DNA from 3 places in the Streptomyces sp. NBC_01515 genome. Region 3 is predicted to be linked to each of the others. Evidence: riboswitches for the same ligand, from Rfam matches in the RefSeq annotation. Region 3 holds a riboswitch; each other region holds the start of a gene.

Evidence for each region. Region 3 has a riboswitch for cyclic di-AMP ahead of OG407_RS46540 (NlpC/P60 family protein). Riboswitches for the same ligand answer to the same signal wherever they lie in the genome.
Region 1: it holds a riboswitch for cyclic di-AMP, as region 3 does, so the genes downstream of both, OG407_RS22005 (transglycosylase family protein) here and OG407_RS46540 (NlpC/P60 family protein) in region 3, are expected to answer to the same signal.
Region 2: it holds a riboswitch for cyclic di-AMP, as region 3 does, so the genes downstream of both, OG407_RS30240 (transglycosylase SLT domain-containing protein) here and OG407_RS46540 (NlpC/P60 family protein) in region 3, are expected to answer to the same signal.

What each region holds. Positions count from the first base shown of each region.
Region 1 is NZ_CP109416.1:4,948,548-4,955,495, reverse strand. Features, by position in the region: gene OG407_RS22020 (tetratricopeptide repeat protein) at 1-397, shown strand, start outside; gene OG407_RS22015 (cytochrome P450) at 394-1,728, shown strand; gene OG407_RS22010 (transglycosylase family protein) at 1,954-2,949, shown strand; cyclic di-AMP (ydaO/yuaA leader) riboswitch at 3,143-3,324, shown strand; gene OG407_RS22005 (transglycosylase family protein) at 3,334-4,029, shown strand; gene eno (phosphopyruvate hydratase) at 4,375-5,661, shown strand; gene OG407_RS21995 (septum formation initiator family protein) at 5,769-6,245, shown strand; gene OG407_RS21990 (DUF501 domain-containing protein) at 6,334-6,864, shown strand; gene OG407_RS21985 (exopolyphosphatase) at 6,861-6,948, shown strand, end outside.
Region 2 is NZ_CP109416.1:6,664,076-6,671,023, forward strand. Features, by position in the region: gene OG407_RS30215 (ABC transporter substrate-binding protein) at 1-102, shown strand, start outside; gene OG407_RS30220 (carbohydrate ABC transporter permease) at 99-1,088, shown strand; gene OG407_RS30225 (carbohydrate ABC transporter permease) at 1,085-1,966, shown strand; gene OG407_RS30230 (LacI family DNA-binding transcriptional regulator) at 2,025-3,053, shown strand; gene OG407_RS30235 (HAD family hydrolase) at 3,160-3,966, shown strand; gene OG407_RS30240 (transglycosylase SLT domain-containing protein) at 4,060-4,536, opposite strand; cyclic di-AMP (ydaO/yuaA leader) riboswitch at 4,542-4,743, opposite strand; gene OG407_RS30245 (CocE/NonD family hydrolase) at 4,975-6,948, opposite strand, start outside.
Region 3 is NZ_CP109416.1:10,518,770-10,525,717, forward strand. Features, by position in the region: gene gndA (NADP-dependent phosphogluconate dehydrogenase) at 1-418, opposite strand, end outside; gene OG407_RS46520 (hypothetical protein) at 563-1,102, opposite strand; gene OG407_RS46525 (GtrA family protein) at 1,157-1,690, opposite strand; gene OG407_RS46530 (endonuclease/exonuclease/phosphatase family protein) at 1,858-2,718, shown strand; gene OG407_RS46535 (hypothetical protein) at 2,720-3,178, opposite strand; gene OG407_RS46540 (NlpC/P60 family protein) at 3,376-4,956, opposite strand; cyclic di-AMP (ydaO/yuaA leader) riboswitch at 4,965-5,138, opposite strand; gene OG407_RS46545 (DUF1996 domain-containing protein) at 5,498-6,948, shown strand, end outside.

The sequences.
Region 1 (6,948 bases), 5.6 Mb from region 3:
GCTGCGCCACGCCGCCGCATGGGGCGAGGCGCGTGGCGCAGGCGAGTTGGGCCTCTATCTCTCATGGCAGCCAGAGCCCGACGCGGAAAAGATCATCCTCCTGCTGCAGCAGGCCGCGTGTGCCGGAGACGCGACCGCGGCGCACAACCTGGGCGCATGCATGGTCGAGGAGGACCGGTTCGACGAGGCGATGGAGCTGTATCGCCAGGCCCTCGACGGGGGCGTCACCGACGCGGAGCGGTCCATCGCCGAGTTGCTGGAACTGCAGGGCAAGTCCGCCGAAGCCCAGGACTGGTACCGCAGGGCCGCCACCGCCAACCCCATCGGCCTCCCCGCCGCGCTGCCCCCACCACCCGAGGACGCCCCCACCCCCACCCCGGATACCGTCAAGGAGTGACCAACCAGCCCAGCCACTCCACCCCGCCCAACCCCGCGACCCCCACCCCCGACCTCTTCACGTGGGAATTCGCCACCAACCCCTACCCCACCTACGCCTGGCTCCGCGAGCACGCCCCCGTGCACAAGACGCGGCTCCCCAGCGGGGTGGAGGCCTGGTTGGTCACCCGTTACGTCGATGCCAAGCAGGCCCTCGCCGACCCCCGCCTCTCCAAGAACCCCGCGCATCATGACGAACCGGCGCACGCGAAGGGCAAGACGGGTATCCCGGGTGAGCGCAAGGCCGAGTTGATGACGCATCTGCTGAACATCGACCCGCCGGACCACACCCGCCTCCGACGACTGGTCAGCAAGGCGTTCACACCCCGGCGGGTGGCCGAATTCGCGCCCCGGGTGCAGGAGTTGACGAACGATCTGATCGACCGGTTCGCAGCCGACGGCTCCGCCGACCTCATCCACGACTTCGCCTTCCCGCTCCCCATCTACGCCATCTGCGACCTCCTCGGCGTCCCCCGTGAGGACCAGGACGACTTCCGGGACTGGGCGGGCATGATGATCCGGCACGGCGGCGGGCCGCGCGGCGGAGTCGCGCGGTCCGTCAAGAAGATGCGGAGCTATCTCGCCGACCTCATCCACCGCAAGCGCGAAGCCCTCTCCGACGCCCCCACACCGCACCCCGGCGGGAACCTCTCCGGCACTCCCACTCCCGTCCCCGGCGAAGACCTCCTGTCGGGCCTCATCCGCGCCTCCGACCATGGTGAGCACCTCACCGAGAACGAGGTCGCGGCGATGGCCTTCATCCTGCTCTTCGCCGGCTTCGAGACGACCGTCAACCTCATCGGCAACGGCACGTACGCCCTGCTCACCCACCCTGAGCAGCGTGCCCGCCTGGAGAAGTCCCTGGCCGCGGGGGAGCACGGCCTCCTCGAAACCGGCGTGGAGGAACTCCTGCGCTACGACGGCCCGGTGGAGCTCGCCACCTGGCGCTTCGCCACCCGTCCCCTCACCCTCGGCGGGCAGGACATCGCGGCCGGCGACCCCGTGCTGGTCGTACTGGCCGCCGCGGACCGGGACCCGGAACGGTTCGCCGATCCCGATGTCCTCGATCTCGGGCGCCGTGACAATCAACACCTCGGTTACGGCCACGGCATCCACTACTGCCTCGGCGCCCCGCTCGCCCGCCTGGAGGGTCAGACCGCGCTCGCCACCCTCCTGACCCGCCTCCCCGACCTGCAACTCGCCGGAGATCCGGCCGACTTGCGGTGGCGCGGCGGCCTCATCATGCGCGGACTGCGCACCCTCCCCGTGGAGTTCACCCCGGAACGCCGTTGAACAGGTGGTCCGGGGCACCGCTGAACCGGCAATCCAGCCCCCTAAACCCAAAAGTGACAGTTCTTCAACTCTGTGATCTTCACGTGATCTCCGTGGCATTAACTTGTGACAAGTGATCGACTGTGGGTACGTTCACGTACCAGCGCGGCGCCCCGCATCACCCCTCGCAGTACCCCCGCACCACCCGCCGCGCGGTCCCCCCGCTGTCACGCGAAAGGCCTCCGCATGCTCTCCGGGAACGGTCGTCACCGTCGCCCCCGTCAGGCTCCGGCACTCCTCGTCGCGGCCGGGGTGACCGGCTCCGCCATCGCCATCCCCCTCCTCGCCGCCGCCTCCGCGAACGCCGCCGACGGCACCACCTGGGACAAGGTGGCCAACTGCGAGAGCGGCGGCTCCTGGAGCATGAACGACGGCAACGGCTACTTCGGCGGCCTGCAGATGACCCAGGACGAATGGGAGAAGTACGGCGGCCTCGCCTACGCCCCGAGCGCCGACCTGGCCAGCCGCTCGCAGCAGATAGCCGTCGCCGAGAAGGTCCTCGACGACAAGGGCACCTCCGCGTGGACCACCTGCGCGCTGCTCTCCGGTCTCACCACCACCTCGGGTTCGACGGACGTCGACACCGGCCTCGCGAGTGACTCCCCGTCGGCCACCCCGACCGGCTCCTCCGACTCCGGTTCCGACTCTGGCTCCGACTCCGGTTCGTCTGACTCGTCCGCTTCCTCCGGGTTGTCCGACTCCGGCACCACGGACTCGACTTCGTCCGACGCGTCCGGCGACGACTCGTCGTCCGACAGCCCCTCGCCCACCGCGACGGACAACTCCAGCAAGTCCGACAAGTCCACCACTCCTTCGACCGGAAACGACTCGGTCGCCGCCTCCCCGAAAATCGACGAATCGGACAACCCGGCCCAGGCGGTGGGCAAGTGGAGCCTCGTCGACACCGGCGCGCTCAGCGATTCCGACGACCAGCAGGGCGATCAGCAGAGCACTCAGCAGAGTGCCGGTAAGCATCGCGGCGCCAGTGCCGAGGAGAGCGTGTCGCCGCAGACCTACACCGTCCGCGCCGGCGACTCCCTCGCGTCCATCGCCGACTCCCTTGGCTACGACGGCGGATGGACCGCGCTCTACGCCGAGAACAAAAAGGTGATAGGCGCCGATCCGACCCAGATCGCCGCCGGTCAGACCTTGGACGTCGGTACGGAAGCGGACGAAAAGTAGCAAGAGAACAGCGGGAGTTCACGTCACGCTTCGAGTCGAATGTCCGGTTTGATCAAAGTGTGGGATGAGTCTCAGAAGCCCTGATCGTCTTTGGAATTCCGCCGATTCCGTGTCTACGGTCAAGGCCGCTCGTCACCACGAGCCCCGGTTGCCGCACACGCCGAGTCCTGCCAGCGGCCTCCGGGAACAGTCGTCGCGTCAAGCGCCGTAGGCAGGAGCGGGGGACCCAAGGTAAGCGCCGGGCCCGGGAGTTGAGAGACGACCGGAACCGGCTTGGGGTTAAGTCGTGCCGCGTACGAGACGTACGAGCACGGCCGGGCAACTCACACGGCCCGAACCCGACAGCTCACCTCGTAGGCGTCGGTGAGGGGATTGGGATCTTCCATGCTGTTTTCCAGCAAGGGCAAGCACCGCCGTCCGTCCAAGGCCACCCGCGTCGCCACGCTCGCCGGCGTCACCGGTGTCGCGATCGCCGCGCCGCTGATGGCCACCGGCAGCGCATCCGCCGCCACCGCGTCCGAGTGGGACACGGTCGCCAGCTGCGAGTCCGGCGGCAACTGGTCCATCAACACCGGTAACGGCTACTACGGCGGTCTGCAGTTCTCCGCCTCGACGTGGGCCGCGTACGGCGGCACCGCCTACGCCTCCACCGCGAACCAGGCCTCCAAGTCCCAGCAGATAGCCGTGGCGGAGAAGGTTCTCGCCGCCCAGGGCAAGGGTGCCTGGCCCACCTGCGGCACCGGCCTCTCGGGCGCCTCCTACTCCGGCGGCAGCTCCAGCTCGTCGAGCGGCTCGAACAGCTCCAGCTCCTCCAAGAGCACCACCGAGCGCTCCACGAGCGACACCACCGCCTCCCGCTCCGCCGAGCGCCCGGCCGCCAAGAAGACCGTCTCCACCCCGACCGGCAAGAAGGTCAAGAAGGGTGACGGCGAGTACAAGGTCGTCAAGGGCGACAGCCTCAGCTCCATCGCCGAGAAGCACAAGGTGAAGGGCGGCTGGCAGCAGCTGTTCAAGCTGAACAAGGACATCGTCGACGACGCCGACTTCATCTTCCCGGGCCAGCAGCTCCACCTGAAGTGACAGCCCGAAACGACATATCGGGCTCGTAGCCGAACCACAGCGCCCTCACATCCGTGGTCCCCATCATGGAGACCTCGTGAGGGTCACCCCCGTCCCCCACGGGCTCCCCGCTCCGGTGCGTGTTCCCCCGTACGCACCGGGGCGGGGCTTTTTCGTGTCCCCGGCCTGCCGCCCCCGTCCCCATACCTGCCGCTTGCCGGGACTTTTTGTTCCGTTCGGAAACAATTTACTCTCGGTTCTGTCCATCAGGCGGCCGACCGGATGGCCAATCGCCCCGAGCCGGTTAGGCTCGTCTCGCAGAGCCGCTGCGGTGTTGCCGTAGTCGCGTCAGATCCCAAGAAGGAGATGCTCGTGCCGTCCATCGACGTCGTCGTAGCCCGGGAAATCCTGGACTCCCGAGGCAACCCCACGGTCGAGGTCGAGGTCGGCCTCGACGACGGCAGCACGGGTCGTGCCGCCGTTCCGTCCGGCGCCTCCACGGGTGCCTTCGAGGCCATCGAGCTGCGCGACGGTGACCCCAACCGCTACGGCGGCAAGGGTGTCGAGAAGGCCGTCCTCGCCGTCATCGAGCAGATCGGTCCGGAGCTCGTCGGCTACGACGCCACCGAGCAGCGCCTGATCGACCAGGCGATGTTCGACCTGGACGCCACCGACAACAAGGGCTCGCTCGGCGCCAACGCCATCCTCGGCGTCTCCCTCGCCGTCGCGCACGCCGCGTCCGAGGCCAGCGACCTCCCCCTCTTCCGCTACCTCGGCGGCCCGAACGCGCACCTGCTGCCCGTTCCGATGATGAACATCCTGAACGGCGGCTCGCACGCCGACTCCAACGTGGACATCCAGGAGTTCATGATCGCCCCGATCGGCGCGGAGTCCTTCTCCGAGGCGCTGCGCTGGGGCGCCGAGGTCTACCACACCCTCAAGAAGGTGCTGAAGACCAAGGGCCTGTCCACCGGTCTCGGCGACGAGGGCGGCTTCGCCCCGAACCTGGAGTCCAACCGCGCCGCGCTCGATCTCATCATCGAGGCCATCAAGCAGGCCGGTTACATCCCCGGCGAGCAGATCGGGCTCGCGCTCGACGTCGCCGCGTCCGAGTTCTACAAGGACGGCAAGTACGAGTTCGAGGGCAAGTCCCGCTCGGCCGCCGAGATGACCGAGTACTACGAGGAGCTCGTGGCGGCCTACCCGCTCGTCTCCATCGAGGACCCGCTGTACGAGGACGACTGGGCCGGCTGGAAGGTCATCACCGACCGCATCGGCGACAAGGTCCAGATCGTCGGCGACGACCTCTTCGTCACCAACCCGGAGCGCCTCGCCCGCGGCATCGAGGAGGGCACGGCCAACGCCCTGCTCGTCAAGGTGAACCAGATCGGCTCGCTGACCGAGACCCTGGACGCCGTCGAGATGGCCCAGCGCAACGGCTTCAAGTGCATGATGTCCCACCGCTCCGGCGAGACCGAGGACACCACCATCGCCGACCTCGCCGTCGCGGTGAACTGCGGCCAGATCAAGACCGGCGCCCCGGCCCGCTCGGACCGCGTCGCCAAGTACAACCAGCTGCTCCGCATCGAGGAGATCCTCGACGACGCGGCCGAGTACGCGGGCCGCAGCGCCTTCCCGCGCTTCAAGGGCTGACCCCCGGGGATCCACCGGGTCAATCCTTAGCCAGTCGTACGTACGTCCCCGCACCCGGTCCCGTACCGTGTGCGGGGACGTACGCACGTGTGAAGGGGAGGCGGGACATGGCCGTGAAGGACCGGGACCGGTTCTCCACCGCGACCAGGCTCAAGCTGCTCGGCGAGCAGACGGCGGCCCGTGTCTACCGCTCCCAGACCAAGCGGCAGGCCCGCCGCTCCCGGCTCACCGGCCGGGCGGCGCTCCTCGCCCTGGTGCTGTGCTCGCTGATCGTGGCGCTGGCGTACCCGATAAGGCAGTACGTCTCCCAGCGCGCCGAGATCTCCGACCTGGAGCGGCAGCAGGCGCAGGCGCGGCAGCGCGTCGAGCAGCTCCGCGACCTCAAGGCACGCTGGCAGGACGACTCGTACGCGGAGCAGCAGATCCGGCAGCGGCTGCACTACGTGATGCCCGGGGAGACGGGCTACATCGTGATCGACCCGGACGCGGCCAAGCAGTCGCGCGCGGAACTGGGGGCGGCCGACCGCCCGTGGTACTCGAACGTCTGGGACGGCGTGGACAAGTCCGACGCCTCCGACCAGTGACTGCCCTGACGAGTGACTGCCCCGACCAGTGACTGAACTGCCCAGTCGCTGAACCGAATTGAACTGACAGAGAGACTTTCGTACCGGCATGGAAAAGCCCCCGCCGTCCACTCCGCGCACCGAGCCCACCGACGCGGACGTCGAGGCCTTCAAGCAGCAGCTCGGGCGTCCGCCGCGCGGGCTGCGCGCGATCGCACACCGTTGCCCGTGCGGACAGCCGGACGTGGTGGAGACGGCCCCCCGCCTTCCCGACGGCACCCCCTTCCCGACGACGTACTACCTCACGTGCCCGCGCGCGGCCTCGGCGATCGGCACGCTTGAGGCGAACGGCGTGATGAAGGAGATGACGGCGAGGCTGGAGTCCGATCCCGAACTGGCCGCCGCGTACCGTGCCGCGCACGAGGACTACATCGCGCGCCGCGACGCCATCGAGGTCCTGGAGGGCTTCCCGAGCGCGGGCGGCATGCCGGACCGCGTGAAGTGCCTGCACGTCCTGGTGGGCCACTCCCTGGCCGCGGGCCCGGGCGTCAACCCGCTCGGCGACGAGGCGATCGCGATGCTGCCGGAGTGGTGGGCCAAGGGGCCGTGCGTGACGGTGACGAAGGAGGACGAGAAGTGACCCGTGTCGCCGCCGTCGACTGCGGTACGAACTCGATCCGCCTCCTCGTCGCCGACGTGGACCCCGCGACGGGTCAACTCGTCG
Region 2 (6,948 bases), 3.9 Mb from region 3:
AAGGCGAAGAAGGCGGCGCAGTTCGACACCGCGCTCGCCACCATGCAGTCGTCGACCTTCACCGACATGAAGAAGCAGGGCTTCAAGGTGACCGAGGCATGACCAGCACTCCGCTCAAGGGCGCCGACCGGCCGACGGTCGGGCCCTTGGCGGACGGCACCGCCACCTCCGTCCGCCCCCGCCGCCTCCGTCGCCGTGGCCGCAGCGCGCCGTACTGGTTCCTCGTACCGGCCGTGCTCCTGTTCGCCGCCTTCACCGTCGTACCGATCGGGTACGCGGTGTGGCTCAGTCTCCACAAGGTCCAGGTCAAGGGCATCGGCCTCGGCAAGGGCGCCCGCCGGCAGGTCTGGAACGGCATCGGCAACTACACCGACGTCCTGCACGACTCCGAGTTCGGCCACAGCGTCCTGCGCGCCTTCGGCTACGGCCTGATCGTCATCCCCACGATGCTCGGTCTGGCCCTGGTCTTCGCGCTGATGCTGGACACCCCGCAGGCCCGCAGCGCCAAGTTCGCGCGCCTCGCGATCTTCCTGCCGTACGCCGTCCCCGGCATCATCGCCGCCCTGATGTGGGGCTTCCTGTACCTGCCGACGGTCAGCCCGTTCTACTACCTCCTGCGCGAGTTCAACCTCCCGCAGCCCGACCTGTTCGACGGCGGCAACCTGTACCTGTCCTTCGCGAACATCGCGGTGTGGGGCGGCACGGGCTTCAACATGATCGTCATCTACACCGCCCTGCGCTCCATCCCGCAGGAGATCTACGAGGCCGCCCGCATCGACGGCGCGTCCGACCTGAAGATCGCCCTGCGGATCAAGATCCCGATCGTGATGCCGTCCCTCGTGCTCACGTTCTTCTTCTCGGTCATCGCCACGCTCCAGGTCTTCACCGAGCCCATGGCACTCAAGCCGCTGACCAACGGCCTCTCCAGTTCCTGGAGTCCGCTGATGGCCATCTACGACGCCGCCTTCCTCAGGTCGGACATCTACGGCGCCTCCGCCACCGCCGTGGTGCTGGCCCTGGCGACCTTCGCGCTCTCCTTCACGCTGCTGCGCGTCTCCGACCGCTACACCCGGGAGGACCGGGCATGACCCCCCTCACCCTCACCGCCACCGACGCCCGCCCGGGCCCCGCGAAGCCGAAGCGCACCGCGTGGGTACCCACCGTGGTGCTGGTCATCGGCTCGCTGTACTGCCTGATCCCCGTGGTCTGGGTGGTCATCGCGGCCAGCAAGGGCCGCGGCGAACTGTTCTCCACGTTCACCTTCGCCCCCGGCTCCGGCTTCCTCGACAACATCAAGGACCTGAGCGCGTACCGCGACGGCATCTACTGGCAGTGGATGGTCAACTCCCTCTTCTACGCGGGCGGCGGCGCCCTGCTCTCCGCCGCGGTCTCGGCCGCCGGCGGCTACGCACTGGGCCGATTCGCCTTCAGGGGACGGGAGTTCATCTTCAAGCTGATGCTGGCCGGCGTCCTCGTCCCGAGCATCGTGCTGACCGTCCCCCAGTACTTCCTCCTCTCGAAACTGGGCCTGGCCGACTCGTACTGGTCGATGCTCCTCCCGTCGATCCTCTCCCCCTACGGCGTCTACCTCGTCCGTATCTACGCGGCCGCCTCCGTGCCCGCCGAACTCCTCGAAGCCGCCCGCATGGACGGCGCGAGCGAGTGGCGGATCTTCTCGCGGATCGCGGTGCCGATGATGATGCCGGGGCTCATCACGGTGTTCCTGTTCCAGTTCGTCGGCATCTGGAACAACTTCCTGCTGCCGTACGTGATGCTCGCGGACGACACCAAGTTCCCGCTCACGCTGGGCCTTTACACCCTGCTCAACCAGGGCGCCTCACAGCCCGCGCTCTACACCCTGGTCATCATGGGCTGCTTCCTCGCGATCCTGCCGCTGATCGCGCTGTTCCTGGTGATCCAGCGCTTCTGGTCCCTGGACCTGCTGAGCGGATCGGTCAAGGCCTGAGGTGTAAGCGCTGAGCCGTATCTCCCCCCACCGCACCTGAACCGGCAGAACGAGGACCATGGCCACCAGTCCGAACGGACGCCGTAAACCGCCCACCATCCACGACGTGGCCCGGGAGGCAGGGGTCTCCCGGGGGACCGTCTCCCGGTTCCTGAACGGCGGCCACTACGTCTCGCCGGCCGCTCGCACCGCGGTGGAGACGGCGATCAGGAAGACGGGCTACGTCGTCAACCGGCACGCCCGTTCCCTGAGCACCGGACGGTCGGACTCGGTGGCGTTCCTCCTCACCGAGCCGCAGGAGAAGTTCTTCGAGGACCCCAACTTCAATGTCCTGCTGCGGGGTTGCACCGAACACCTGGCCCGCCACGACATCCCGCTCCTGCTGATGCTGGCCTCGTCGAAGGACGAACGCCGTCGCCTGACCCGGTACATCACCTCGGGCCACGTGGACGGCGTCCTCCTCGTCTCCAACCACAGCGGCGACCCGGTGGCGGCCGAACTCCGGGACGCGGGCATCCCGTTGGTGGCCTGCGGCAAGCCGCTGGGCGCCGCCTCCAAGTACAGCTACGTCGCCGCGGCCGACCGCGACGGCGCCCAGGAGATGGTCCGCCACCTCATCGCCGCCGGCCGCCGCCGCATCGCCATGGTCACCGGCCCACTCGACGCACCCGGCGGCCCCGACCGCCTGGCCGGCTACAGGGACGTCCTCACGGAGGCGGGCTTGCCCCACGACCCGACCCTCGTGGTCGAGGGCGACTACCGGCGCACGGGCGGCGAGGAAGCGGCCCGCAGACTCCTCGCCCAGGCCCCCGACATAGACGCGGTCTTCGTAGCCTCGGACCTCATGGCCCTGGGAGTCGTCAACACCCTTCAGCAGTCCGGCCGTTCGGTCCCGGATGACATCGCTGTCGGAGGCTTCGACGACTCGGCGGCGGCCACCTCCATCACCCCGGCCCTCACGACGATGCGCCAGCCCTACGACCGCATCAGCGCCGAAATGGTGAGGATGCTCCTCGCCCAGATCGCCGGCGAGGACACGGCGGGCGTGATTCTGCCTACGGAACTGGTGGTACGCGAGTCGGCATAACGGTCGTAATTGTCAAACCAACCGGAACACGAGTACACGCATGTGAAGGCAGCAGCCGTCCGGTTCGTGTCGAGTCGGTGGGGCGTTCCATCCGTATTCTCTGATCATGGCCGCACCCCTCGCATATGCACTGATCGCCACCGACCTGGACGGAACGCTGCTGCGCGGCGACGACACGCTCTCCGACCGGTCCCGCGCCGTACTGCGGCGGGTGGCGGAGGCCGGTGCCCGGCACCTCGTCGTCACCGGCCGGCCCGCCCCGAGGGTGCGGCCCCTCCTCGACGACCTCGGCTCCAGAGGGCTCGCGGTGTGCGGACAGGGCGCGCAGTTGTACGACGCCGGCGCGGACCGTCTGCTCTGGTCGGTCACCCTGGACCGGGAGTTGGCGGAGACCGCGCTCGGCAAGATCGAGGCGGAGGTCGGCCAGGTGTACGCGGCGGTCGACCAGGACGGCGTGGACGGCCTGACGCTGATCGAGCCTGGCTACTTGATGCCGCACCCCACGCTCCCCGCGGTGCGGGTAGGCAGGCGCGACGACTTGTGGTGCGAACCCATCAGCAAGGTGCTGCTCCGTCACCCCGCCCTGGAGGACGACGAGTTGGCCTCCACGGCCCGCTCGGTGGTCGGTTCCCTGGCCTCGGTCACCATGTCGGGCCCCGGCACCGTCGAACTCCAGCCACTCGGCATCACCAAGGCGACGGGACTGGCTCTCGCCGCCCGCCACTTGGGCCTGACCCCGTCCGACACCATCGCCTTCGGCGACATGCCGAACGACATCCCGATGTTCGACTGGGCAGCCCACGGCGTCGCCATGGCCAACGCCCACCCCGAACTCAAGGCAGTGGCCGACGAGGTGACGTCCTCGAACGAGGACGACGGAATCGCGCTGGTCCTCGAAAGACTCTTCAGCTAGAACGCCCTGTTTTTAGGGGCGCGGGGAACTGCGCGACCAGCCACGACGGCGCTGCACTCAAAACACAACCCGTCGTGGCTGATCCAACGTTTTCTAGTAAGCGCCGTACACGTTGTCGATGGACCCATACACGGCCGCCGCGTAATTGCAGGCGGCGGTGATGTTCGCAACCGGGTCATACGGATCGAACGAAGTCCCGGCAACGTGATACGCGTTGAACGTCGGGTCGATCACCTGAAGCAACCCCTTCGACGGCGTACCCGCCGCCGCGTTGGAGTCCCAGTTGTTGATCGCGTACTGGTTCCCGGAAGACTCACGGATCACGTTCCGGTAGATCCCGTTGTACGTACCCGGAATCCCCTTCTGCGCCATGATCGCGAGCGACTCCCGGATCCACCCGTCAAGGGTGTTGGGGTACCCGGCAAGCGTGGTCGAGGCGGTGGTCGACGTGGTGGCCGCGGACGCGGTGGTCGCACCGACGACAGGCAGCGCGAGGATCGCGACACCGGTACCGGCGACAACGACACGGCGGACGAGGCGGGCGCGGCGGGACTGAGCGGTTGCAGGCATGACGAGGTTCCTCTCCGTCGCCTGCGAGGTGAGCTGTCGGGTTCGGGCTGGGAGGTGCCCGGCCAAGCCCTTGCGGACGTGACTTAACCCCAAGCCGTTCCGGTCATGACGACCGGCCCGGCGACTTACCTGGTTCCCCCGCTCCTGCCGTGCGAGAAGTTCGTGACTGGGATGCCGGGCGGCGGCAGGATTCGGCGTTCCGCTCGACAGGCCGGGAAACTATGCGAGAGCACATGTCCGGAACAAGTGGCGGAATCACACCTAACCCCTATTGACCTTGGTCTGAGGCGTATGGGGCGCTTGATCCTTTGCGCGAGCCAAGGGTCAACTGTCAAATGCCGTAAGGGAAAACGCGGGCAGACCAGGACACAGGTCACACACAGAAACGCGTGACCCAACTCACGGGAGGATTAAGAACGGCAAATCGGGCATTCGCCCTCAACTGGCAGTTCTCGGAATCCTTTTCTCCCATGTGCGGTGGAAGATCACTTCTTCGCCCTCGGTGCAGATGACCTCGTTCGAGGTAATAAATTCCGTTTCGTCGCAAGTAATCTCCGACCGCGTCCGCACGGTCGTGTCCCATCCCAGCTCCGGCCGGTGCAGCCGGATCGACCAGTCCGACCGGGTGCGCGCCGACAGCGGGTCCGACTCGTCGATCGTGTACGTCTCCAACGCGTCCTCGGTGAATTCGAGCCCGTCCGGGTACACGCGCGTGCCGCCGTACCGGGGATCCACTTCGAGCCGCCACTCGCCCTTCGCGACATCCCGTACGACCAACCGCTCGGGGCGTGGTTCGTCAAGGGTCGCCGGGTAGTTGACCCCGAGCGGCTCGGCCTCCTCGGGTTCCTCGAAACGGATGCCCTCCGTCAACTCCTGCTCCCGCACCGGGAGTTCGAGCGCGCTGCCCTCCGGGTCCAGCGTGAACCCCGCCGAAGACTCCGGCTGCGGCCAGATCCACGGCCAGTACGCCGACGACACCGCGAGCCGGATGCGGTGCCCGGGCGGGAACGCGTGCCCGATGCCGTTCAGCTCGAAGGTGACGTCCTCGGTGGTGCCCGGCGTCCACGGCACCGCCCGGTCCCGCCCGTGCCGCGCCGACAGGTTCAGCACACCCCGGGTGACGAGGGTCGAGGCACCGTCGGGGGCCACGTCGCACAGCCGGGCGATCACCTGCCCGCGCGGCACCCCGCAGGTCAGCCGGAGCCGTACCCTCGGCCGCCCCAGCACCCATGTCTCGGCCGGCACCTCGAACTCGAAGCAGGCCGACCGCGCGTCCTCGTCCCGCTGGTCCGGCGGGAGATCGGCGTCGTTCCCGAAGGGGAAGAAACGGCCCGCGTCCACACCGGTGTGCATGGGGGAGCGGACGATCACGGGCGCACCCCGGAGGCCGTACGTCGTCGTCTTCACGTGCGGCGAGGGCCACGCGGGCTCGCCGACCCAACGGCCCGGGAGGGTGTCGTAGACCGTGGCCGGGGGGTGGGAGTCGCTGACGTAGGCCCGTAGGAGCGGGTCGGACGTGACGCCGGTGTCCTTGTCCTTGAGCCAGTGGTCCCACCAGCGGAGGGTCTCCTGGAGGAAGCCGATCGCGGGGCCCGGCGGCAGGCCGCGGTCCGGGTACTGGTGCGACCAGGGGCCGATGAGGCCGCGTACGCGGTCCGGCGGGAGGTGTTCGACGAGCCGCAGGACCGTGTCGCGGTACGGGTCGTGCCAGCCGCCCACCGCGAGGACGGCCGCGTCGATCGCGCCGTAGTCCTCGCAGACACTGCCGTGCTTCCAGTAGTCGTCGCGGATCTGGTGGGCGAGCCAGGTGTGGATGAACGGGTCGATCCGTTCGAGGCGCTTGAGCCACATGTCGCGCCAGATCAGGCCCGCGTACTCGGGGTCCGGCGGGCGGGCGACGAAGGCGAGCATCGTGGCCGCCCAGGCGTGCAGGTCGACGGCGAGGGCGGAACCTCCCATGTAGTGCACGTCGTTGTCGTAGCGGTCGTCCGTGGAGCAGACCGTGACGATCGCCTTGAGCGGCTCGGGCGCGAGGGCCGCGATCTGGAGGGAGTTGAAGCCGCCCCAGGAGATGCCGAACATGCCGACCCTGCCGGTGCACCAGGGTTGCGCGGCAAGCCAGTTGACCACTTCTACGCCGTCGGCGAGTTCCTGGGCGTCGTACTCGTCGCCGGGGGCACCCTCACTGTTGCCGTGCCCGCGCACGTCGACCCGGACGGAGGCGTAGCCGTGGCCCGCGTACCAGGGGTGGCGCTGGGCGTCCCGGGGCGCGGTCCAGTCGGTCAGGCGGTACGGGAGGTATTCGAGGAGTGCGGGGACGGGTTCGTCCGTCACCGGGCGCCACACGCGCGCGTAGAGGCGGGTTCCGTCCGCGAGGGGGATGCGGATGTCCTCGTGGGTCGTCTCGTGGGG
Region 3 (6,948 bases):
AGACCCCGGCGCCGACGAAGTGGAGGCCCTTGTCGCGCAGGGCGGCCTCGCGGCGGCGGGTGTCGGCGAAGTGCGCGTTGCCGCCGTCGATGATCATGTCGCCGGGCTCCATGAGCGCGGCGAACTCGTCGATCACGGCGTCGGTGGCCGGACCGGCCTGCACCATGATCATCAGGCGGCGGGGCTTTTCGAGCGCGGCCACGAACTCCTGTGCCGTCTCGGCCGGGACGAAGGCGCCCTCGTCGCCGTACTCCTTCATCAACTCATGGGTGCGGTGCGGCGACCGGTTGTGGACGGCCACCGTGTAGCCGTTGCGGGCGAAGTTGCGTGCGAGGTTGCGGCCCATCACGCCGAGGCCGGTGACGCCGATCTGGGCGGTTCCGTCGGCGGCGGGGTCGTGCGGTGCGGATGCGTTCATGGGGTGCCTGTTCTCCGAGTCGGTGACGTGGCGGGTCGGCGCTGGGCGCCCATGCCCGCAGGTACGTCTGTGATCGCGAAATGACTCGAAGTACGGGACCCCGATTCGTAATTCCTTCCGGGGCCGGGTCGTCGGACCGCGCTCTCAGCAGCCCGAACCGGTCGGAGTGAACTCCACGCGCGCGTGCTCGTCCGCGATGCGCGCCTCGTCGTAGGCGGAGCGCGTGACCTGGTACCAGACGTCGTCCTTCGCGGTGTCGCCGCCGACGTCGTCGAGGCTCACGCACCAGCGTTCCGCGCGGACGATCCGGGTGTACGTCTCGGTGCCGCTGCGCACCTTCGAGCACTCCCGGTGCTGCTCCGTCGTGTACCAGGTGCGGGTCTTCTTCTTGGAACCCGATCCCGAACTGGACGTGTGCCGGACCTTCTTGGAGGCGGACGCGCACTTGGTGACGGTGTGCGGGCGCGTGCCCTTCGCCGTCTGCTTGGCGAGGTGCCGGACCGAGTCACGGAGCCCCGTCACGGTGTCGGGGGTGGGCCGGGCCTTCTGCGGGGTGCTCGAACTGCCCTGCCCGACGCCGGACGTACTGTCGCTGCTGCCGCTTTCGCTCCCGCTGCCGCATGCGCTGAGCGTTCCGATCAGAAGTGCTGTCAGTCCGCCCGCTATCCATCGCTTGGTGAACATGCCCCCGCCGCCTGTTAATTGGAAACGGTCAGCGTAACTGATCACCGGGGGACGTCAGCTGGAGGCGAGCGCGAACTGCCGCTGCGGCAAAGTGCCTACGGTGGCCGGAGCCTCCAACATGCCCTGAAGGCGCTGGAGTTGCCACGAGCCGGTCGCGGCCGCACGGCCCCGACCGGTGGCGAAGACGTACAGCCGCAGCAGCAGGAACCGGGCGAGGCCGGCGAGCCCTGAAGCGCTGAGGTAGACGATCTGCTCGGTCAGCATCCCCGGTGACGACTGCACCAGGTGCAGGACGAACATCGCGGCGCAGGTCACCCCGTAGGCCGCCGCGGCCGAGCCCGCCGACTGCCCGTGCCGGCGCCATCCCGCGTGCCGACCCGAGCCGAAGGTGAAACGGGCGTGGAGTTCCGTGCAGAGGAGGGTGGAGACGATGGTGATCAGCGCGTTCGCCAGCGCCCAGGGCAGCCGCTCGGCCAGCAGGGCCACGGCGCCGCTGGAGAGGAGCCCGACACCGCCGCCCAGCGCCACGAACCGGGCGAAGGAGGCGAGCGGACCGGGAGCGGCCGGGGTCCGGGGCGCGTCGTCCATGGCGGTCTCCATCCGCTCCGTACGCTGCGCCTCGGTGATACGGCCGCGTAAGTTTGCTTGACTTACTCAACTATAGCGGATTGATTGAGTTACGCAAGTACATTTTCGCGACGGCGGAACCGGGGGAGCCCCACTCACAGGCGACCTCCGTACAATGCGGCCTGATCATGGGTGAGTTACTGGTGAGATGCGCGACGTTCAACGTGCTGCACGGCCGGCGGATCCAGCCGGACGGCCGCCCGAACCCCGCTGCCCCCGGCGACCCCTCGGCACCCCTCGCCGAAGCCGTCGCGTCCCTGGACGCCGACGTGGTGGCGCTCCAGGAGATCGACTGCCTCCAGGAACGGTCGGGCGGTGTCGATCAGGCGGCCGTCGCCGCCGACGCGATGGGCGCACGCGACTGGCGATACGCGACGGCGCTGCACTGCCGTTCCGTGCCCGGCCAGGGCTGGGTCCCGGACCCGACCGAGCCCGGGATGCGCGTCTACGGCCCCGGGGCTCAGCAGCCCGAAGTCCCTTCGCACGGACTGGCGTTGCTGTCCCGGCTCCCGGTCCACGAGTGGCGGGCCCTGCGGCTCCCGGCGGCACCCTTCGGCATGCCGTTGCGGGTGGCCGGGCAGGCGGTTCCGGTGCTGGCGCGGGATCAGCCCCGAGCCGCCCTGGCTGCCGTACTGGAAGGACCGCACGGCCCGTTCACCGTCGTGGCCGTCCATCTCTCGTTCGTGCCGGGCTGGAACATCGGGCAGCTGCGCACCGTGCGCCGCTGGATCGCCGGTCTGCCCCAACCCCGGGTGCTGATGGGCGACTTCAACCTCTTCGGCGCCCTTCCCCGGCTCACCCTGAACGCGACCGTGCCGCGTGGCTGGCGGAGTTCGGCGCGGCGGGCGACCTTTCCGTCGCACCGGCCGCTCGTCCAGCTCGACCACATCCTGGCGACGGGGCTCGGCGCGGACGCCGTAGGGGCGGCGCACGCACCGAGGACGGCGATCTCGGATCACCGGCCGCTGGTGGTGGAGCTGGCGCTCTGAGTCAGTTCCAGAGGGGGTAGGTCACCGTGTGCTGGAACTTGTCCGGCCTCGCGCCGGGGTACGTCAGGGTGATCTCGGTGTACTGCCGCGCCTGCGGGTGCCGCTTCCAGGTCCGGGTGGTGTCGAGCCGGACGGTGACCGGGAACGAGTGGAACTTGCCCACCGCGCAATAGGGTTTGCAGTCGTTCACCCAGTTGACGCCCGTGGCCGTCGCGGAGTTGTCGTTCCAGGACGTCCAACGCAGCGACGTGAGGCGGCTGTTGCCGTCGCCGCAGGCGAGCATGAAGTCGGTGGGGCGCACCTGGGGATGCCACAGGCAGTCGACGAGCACGGGGTCCTGGAGCTGTCGGTGGGCGGTCGCCGGGACCGTGCTCGGGGCCGCCGACGAGGTGCCGACGGCCGGCCCGAGCAGGGCTGCGGCACACAGCGTGACGATTCCGACCATGGTGTGTCTGTACATGTGCGCTCCCGGCCGCCTCTTCGTCCTCGTCGCCCCGCACCAGCGGTGGGCCCGCCTGCCGGGGCGCGGTCGTCGTGTCTCTGTCGACGCTACGACCGTGTCCCAGGATGCACCACTCGTACGGGTCTATGACGCGGTTGGCCGGGAGTGTCGCGGGGTGTGCGGTCGGGGCCGGGAAATGCCCGGCCCCGATCGGATCAGGCGGGCCGTACGGCGCCCCGGATGGCGGCGGCACCGGCGTAGAAGATCGACTCCTCGCGTATCGGCGTACCCGGGCTCGGCGCATGGATCATCAGGCCGTTGCCGGTGTAGAGGCCGACGTGGTCGATGCTGTCGTAGAAGAAGATCAGGTCGCCGGGGCGGATGTCCGTCAGCGGGACGAGGGCGCCGGCGCCCGACTGTTCCTGGGCGGTGCGCGGGAGGAGGACGCCCGCTGCCTTCCAGGCGGCCTGGGTGAGGCTGGAGCAGTCGTACGCGTCCGGTCCCGCCGCGCCCCACAGGCAGGGCCTGCCGATCTGTGCGCGGGCGAAGGCGAGCGCGGTGGCGGTCTTGCTCTGCGTGCCCGCGTCCGGTACGGCGGGGACGGCCGTGGTGGTCATCGGGCTCATGGCCGGGGCCGGCGGGAGAAGGATCTCCGGGGCCATCGGCGGAGCCGTGGGCAGCGTGAACTCGGGGACGACGACCGGGGCCGCGGCGAAGGAGACCTCGGCGGCGGGGGCGGTCGGCTGCCACTCCTGCTGCGGCGGGCGCCAGTCCGGTTCCGGAGCGGGGTACCAGGCGGGCTGGGCGACGGGCTGCTCGGTGACCATGGGCATCTGCCCGGTGGACCACGTGGGTTGCTCGGTCACCACGGGGAATTGCCCGGTGGACCAGGTCTGCTGCTCGGTCACCATGGGGACCTGCCCGGTCGACCAGGCAGGCTGCTCGGCCACCATCGGGATCTGACCGGTGGACCAGGTCGTCTCGGGGGCGGGCCAGGGCGTCTCCGGGGTCGCCCAAGGGGCGCTCGCCGGGGCGGCTTCGGTGCGCGGAGCGGCGATGTACGGGAGCAGCTCCAGGTCCGCGGTGAGCGGGTCGAAGGCCGGCGCCGGTGCGGTCGCGACGGCGAACTGCTGTGCCTCCACGACGGGCATGGGCGGCACCTCGATGGCGGGCACGGGCGGCAGGTCGAGGACGGTCGGCTGCGGCATCTGGGCCATCTGCTGCATGTACGGCATCTGCGGCGACTGGAATGTCTGCGCCGCGGCGATCTGCGGCATCTGGAGTGCCTGCGGAGCGGCGGGCGGCAGTGCGGCGACCGGTCCGGCCGTCAACTCCGCGACGGGCGCGGTGAGTTGCGGGGTGACGGGCTCCGGTGCGCCGGTACCCGCGGTCAGTTCGGCCACGGCGCGGCTGGGCTGCGCCTCAAGCGCTCGGGCGCCGCCCTCGGGCTCGGGGCGCCGCTCGGACCGCTCGGGCCGGGGTGCCGCCGAGCGGGCGGGAGTTCTGCCGGGCGGCAGCTTCGCCGGTACGGTCGGGCCCAGTTGGGCGCGAGCGCGGTCGAACAACTGCCGAGTGACGGCGTCCTGGGCGGGGTCGGAAGGACGCGACGCGCTGGGACGGGGCTCGGCGCGCTTGCGCTGGCCGCCGGACATCTTGCGTGTGGCGTTGTAGTTTCCGGTGGCCGTCTCGGCCCTGTCGTAAAGGGAGTTGATCCGCCGCTGGACTTCGTCACGGCTGGGTCGGTCGTCCACGGTGGGGCCACTGCCTCCGGTGCGCGTACTTCGTTCTGCCGGCATGGCAGACGTGCTCCTTCCGTATCGCGCCTACCGAGTTAGCTGTCGGGTTCGGGCGGCCGATCACGGAAGGATTGCCCTACGACCCTTGCCCGGAGGGGCAGTTGGGCCGATTCACCCCAAGTCGGTTGGGTCCTCGGCTCCGGCTGTCGCGAGCGACCCACCGGACTCGGCGCAAACCGTGCGGCCCGGCGCTGATCGCCGGAGTAGGTCGTACGGTCTGAGCGCCAACTTAGCCAACGTGTGTGCCTCGTGTGAAGGTTGAAGCGCGATATGTCCGATACGTTTTTGTGACCTTTACCTCGCTCAGATACTTCAGCCACCTGCGTCGAGGGTTCGGCTGAGGGGTTGTGGGCCCGCCGGGTCGGGTGATCCATATGAGGTCGCTATGAATTTTTGGGACGGTTGAACACACCGGCATCCGGCTCCGTATTGGAACGGGGGATTTCCATGCCGGGACGATCCGGGCCGACCGATACGTGTAGGAGCAACTTCCTTGGCACGCAACACGCGCAGACGCCCAACGGGCGCACGACGCGCGACGATGGCAGCAGTCGCCCTGATGCTGGGCGGCGGAGGACTGGTGGCGGCGAACGTCTACGCGTCGGCGTCCGAGGGCGGTTGGGGCGGTGACTCGTCCCAGCAAGGGTCTCCTGATGCGGCATCGAGTGGCGCGACGATCGACTGCCCGGACATCGGCACCCAGTTGACGTCGGTCCCCGACGAGGCGAAGACCGAGGTCGACGCCCAACTCGCGCTTCTGGACCAGCAGATAACCGAGGCCTACCAGAAACTGAAGGACTCGACGGAGTCCATACGCCAGGACGCCTCCTTCGCCGACAACGCGATCATGAATCCGTTGAAGGAGAAACGGGCCGCGACCATCGGGCGGATCGATGACGCCATCGACCGCGTCGGGGACCGCCCGGAGGGTCTCGACGCGCTCGCCGGCTGCACCCTGATCGCCCCCACGAACGGCGACGAGAACGGCAGCGGGGGCGACCAGAGCGGCAGCGCCGACCCGACCGGCCAGGGCCAGCAGCAGGGTGACGGCCAGGGGCAGCAGGGGAACCAGCAGTCCGCGAACGGGCCCGTCGCCTCGGACTACGCGGACATCACCTCCGTGCAGCCCAACGTGAGCACCCCGCAGGACCAGGCCGACGCCTCCCGCGGCACGTTCGTCACCGCGTGCGGCGTGAACGAGAACGGCCTGTTCAACTCCGACAACGTGATCGTCGCGCCCGGGGTCACCAACGGCGCCCACCACTTCCACGACTACATCGGCAACCAGTCGAACAACGCCTTCGCGAGCGACGACGACCTGGCGAAGGCCGACACGAGTTGCGAGAACCCGGGCGACAAGTCCACTTACTACTGGCCCGTGTTGCGCCTCCAGAACGGTAAGCAGGAGCGGGACGCCGACAAGCCCGGCGGCGGCACGGAGGGCAACTCCGGTCAGATCGTGACCGCGAAGGCGGCCACGCTGACGTTCGTGGGCAACCCGAAGAGCAAGGTCGTCGCGATGCCGCGCCTCCTGCGCATCATCACCGGCGACGCCAAGGCCTTCGTCAACGGCCCGGCCAACGCCAACGCCTCCTGGAGCTGCACCGGTTTCGAGGACCGGCAGCTCAAGGACAAGTACCCGCTGTGCCCCGCGGGCAGTGACGTGGTGCGCACCTTCAAGTTCCAGAGCTGCTGGGACGGCCGCAACATCGACAGCGCCAACCACCGCACCCACGTGGCCTTCGAGGCCGCCGACGGCTCCTGCCCGGCCGGCTTCGAGGCCATCCCGCAACTGGTGCAGCGGATCGTCTACGACGTCGACGCGCCGAGCCTCCAGGACGGCGGCAAGACGACCCCGCTGTTCGCGGTGGACTCCTTCCCCGAGCAGCAGCACAAGCCCGTCACCGACCACGGCGACTTCATCAACGTCTTCGACGAGGGCCTGATGAAGGACATGGTCAACTGCATCAACAACGGCGACAAGTGCGGCGC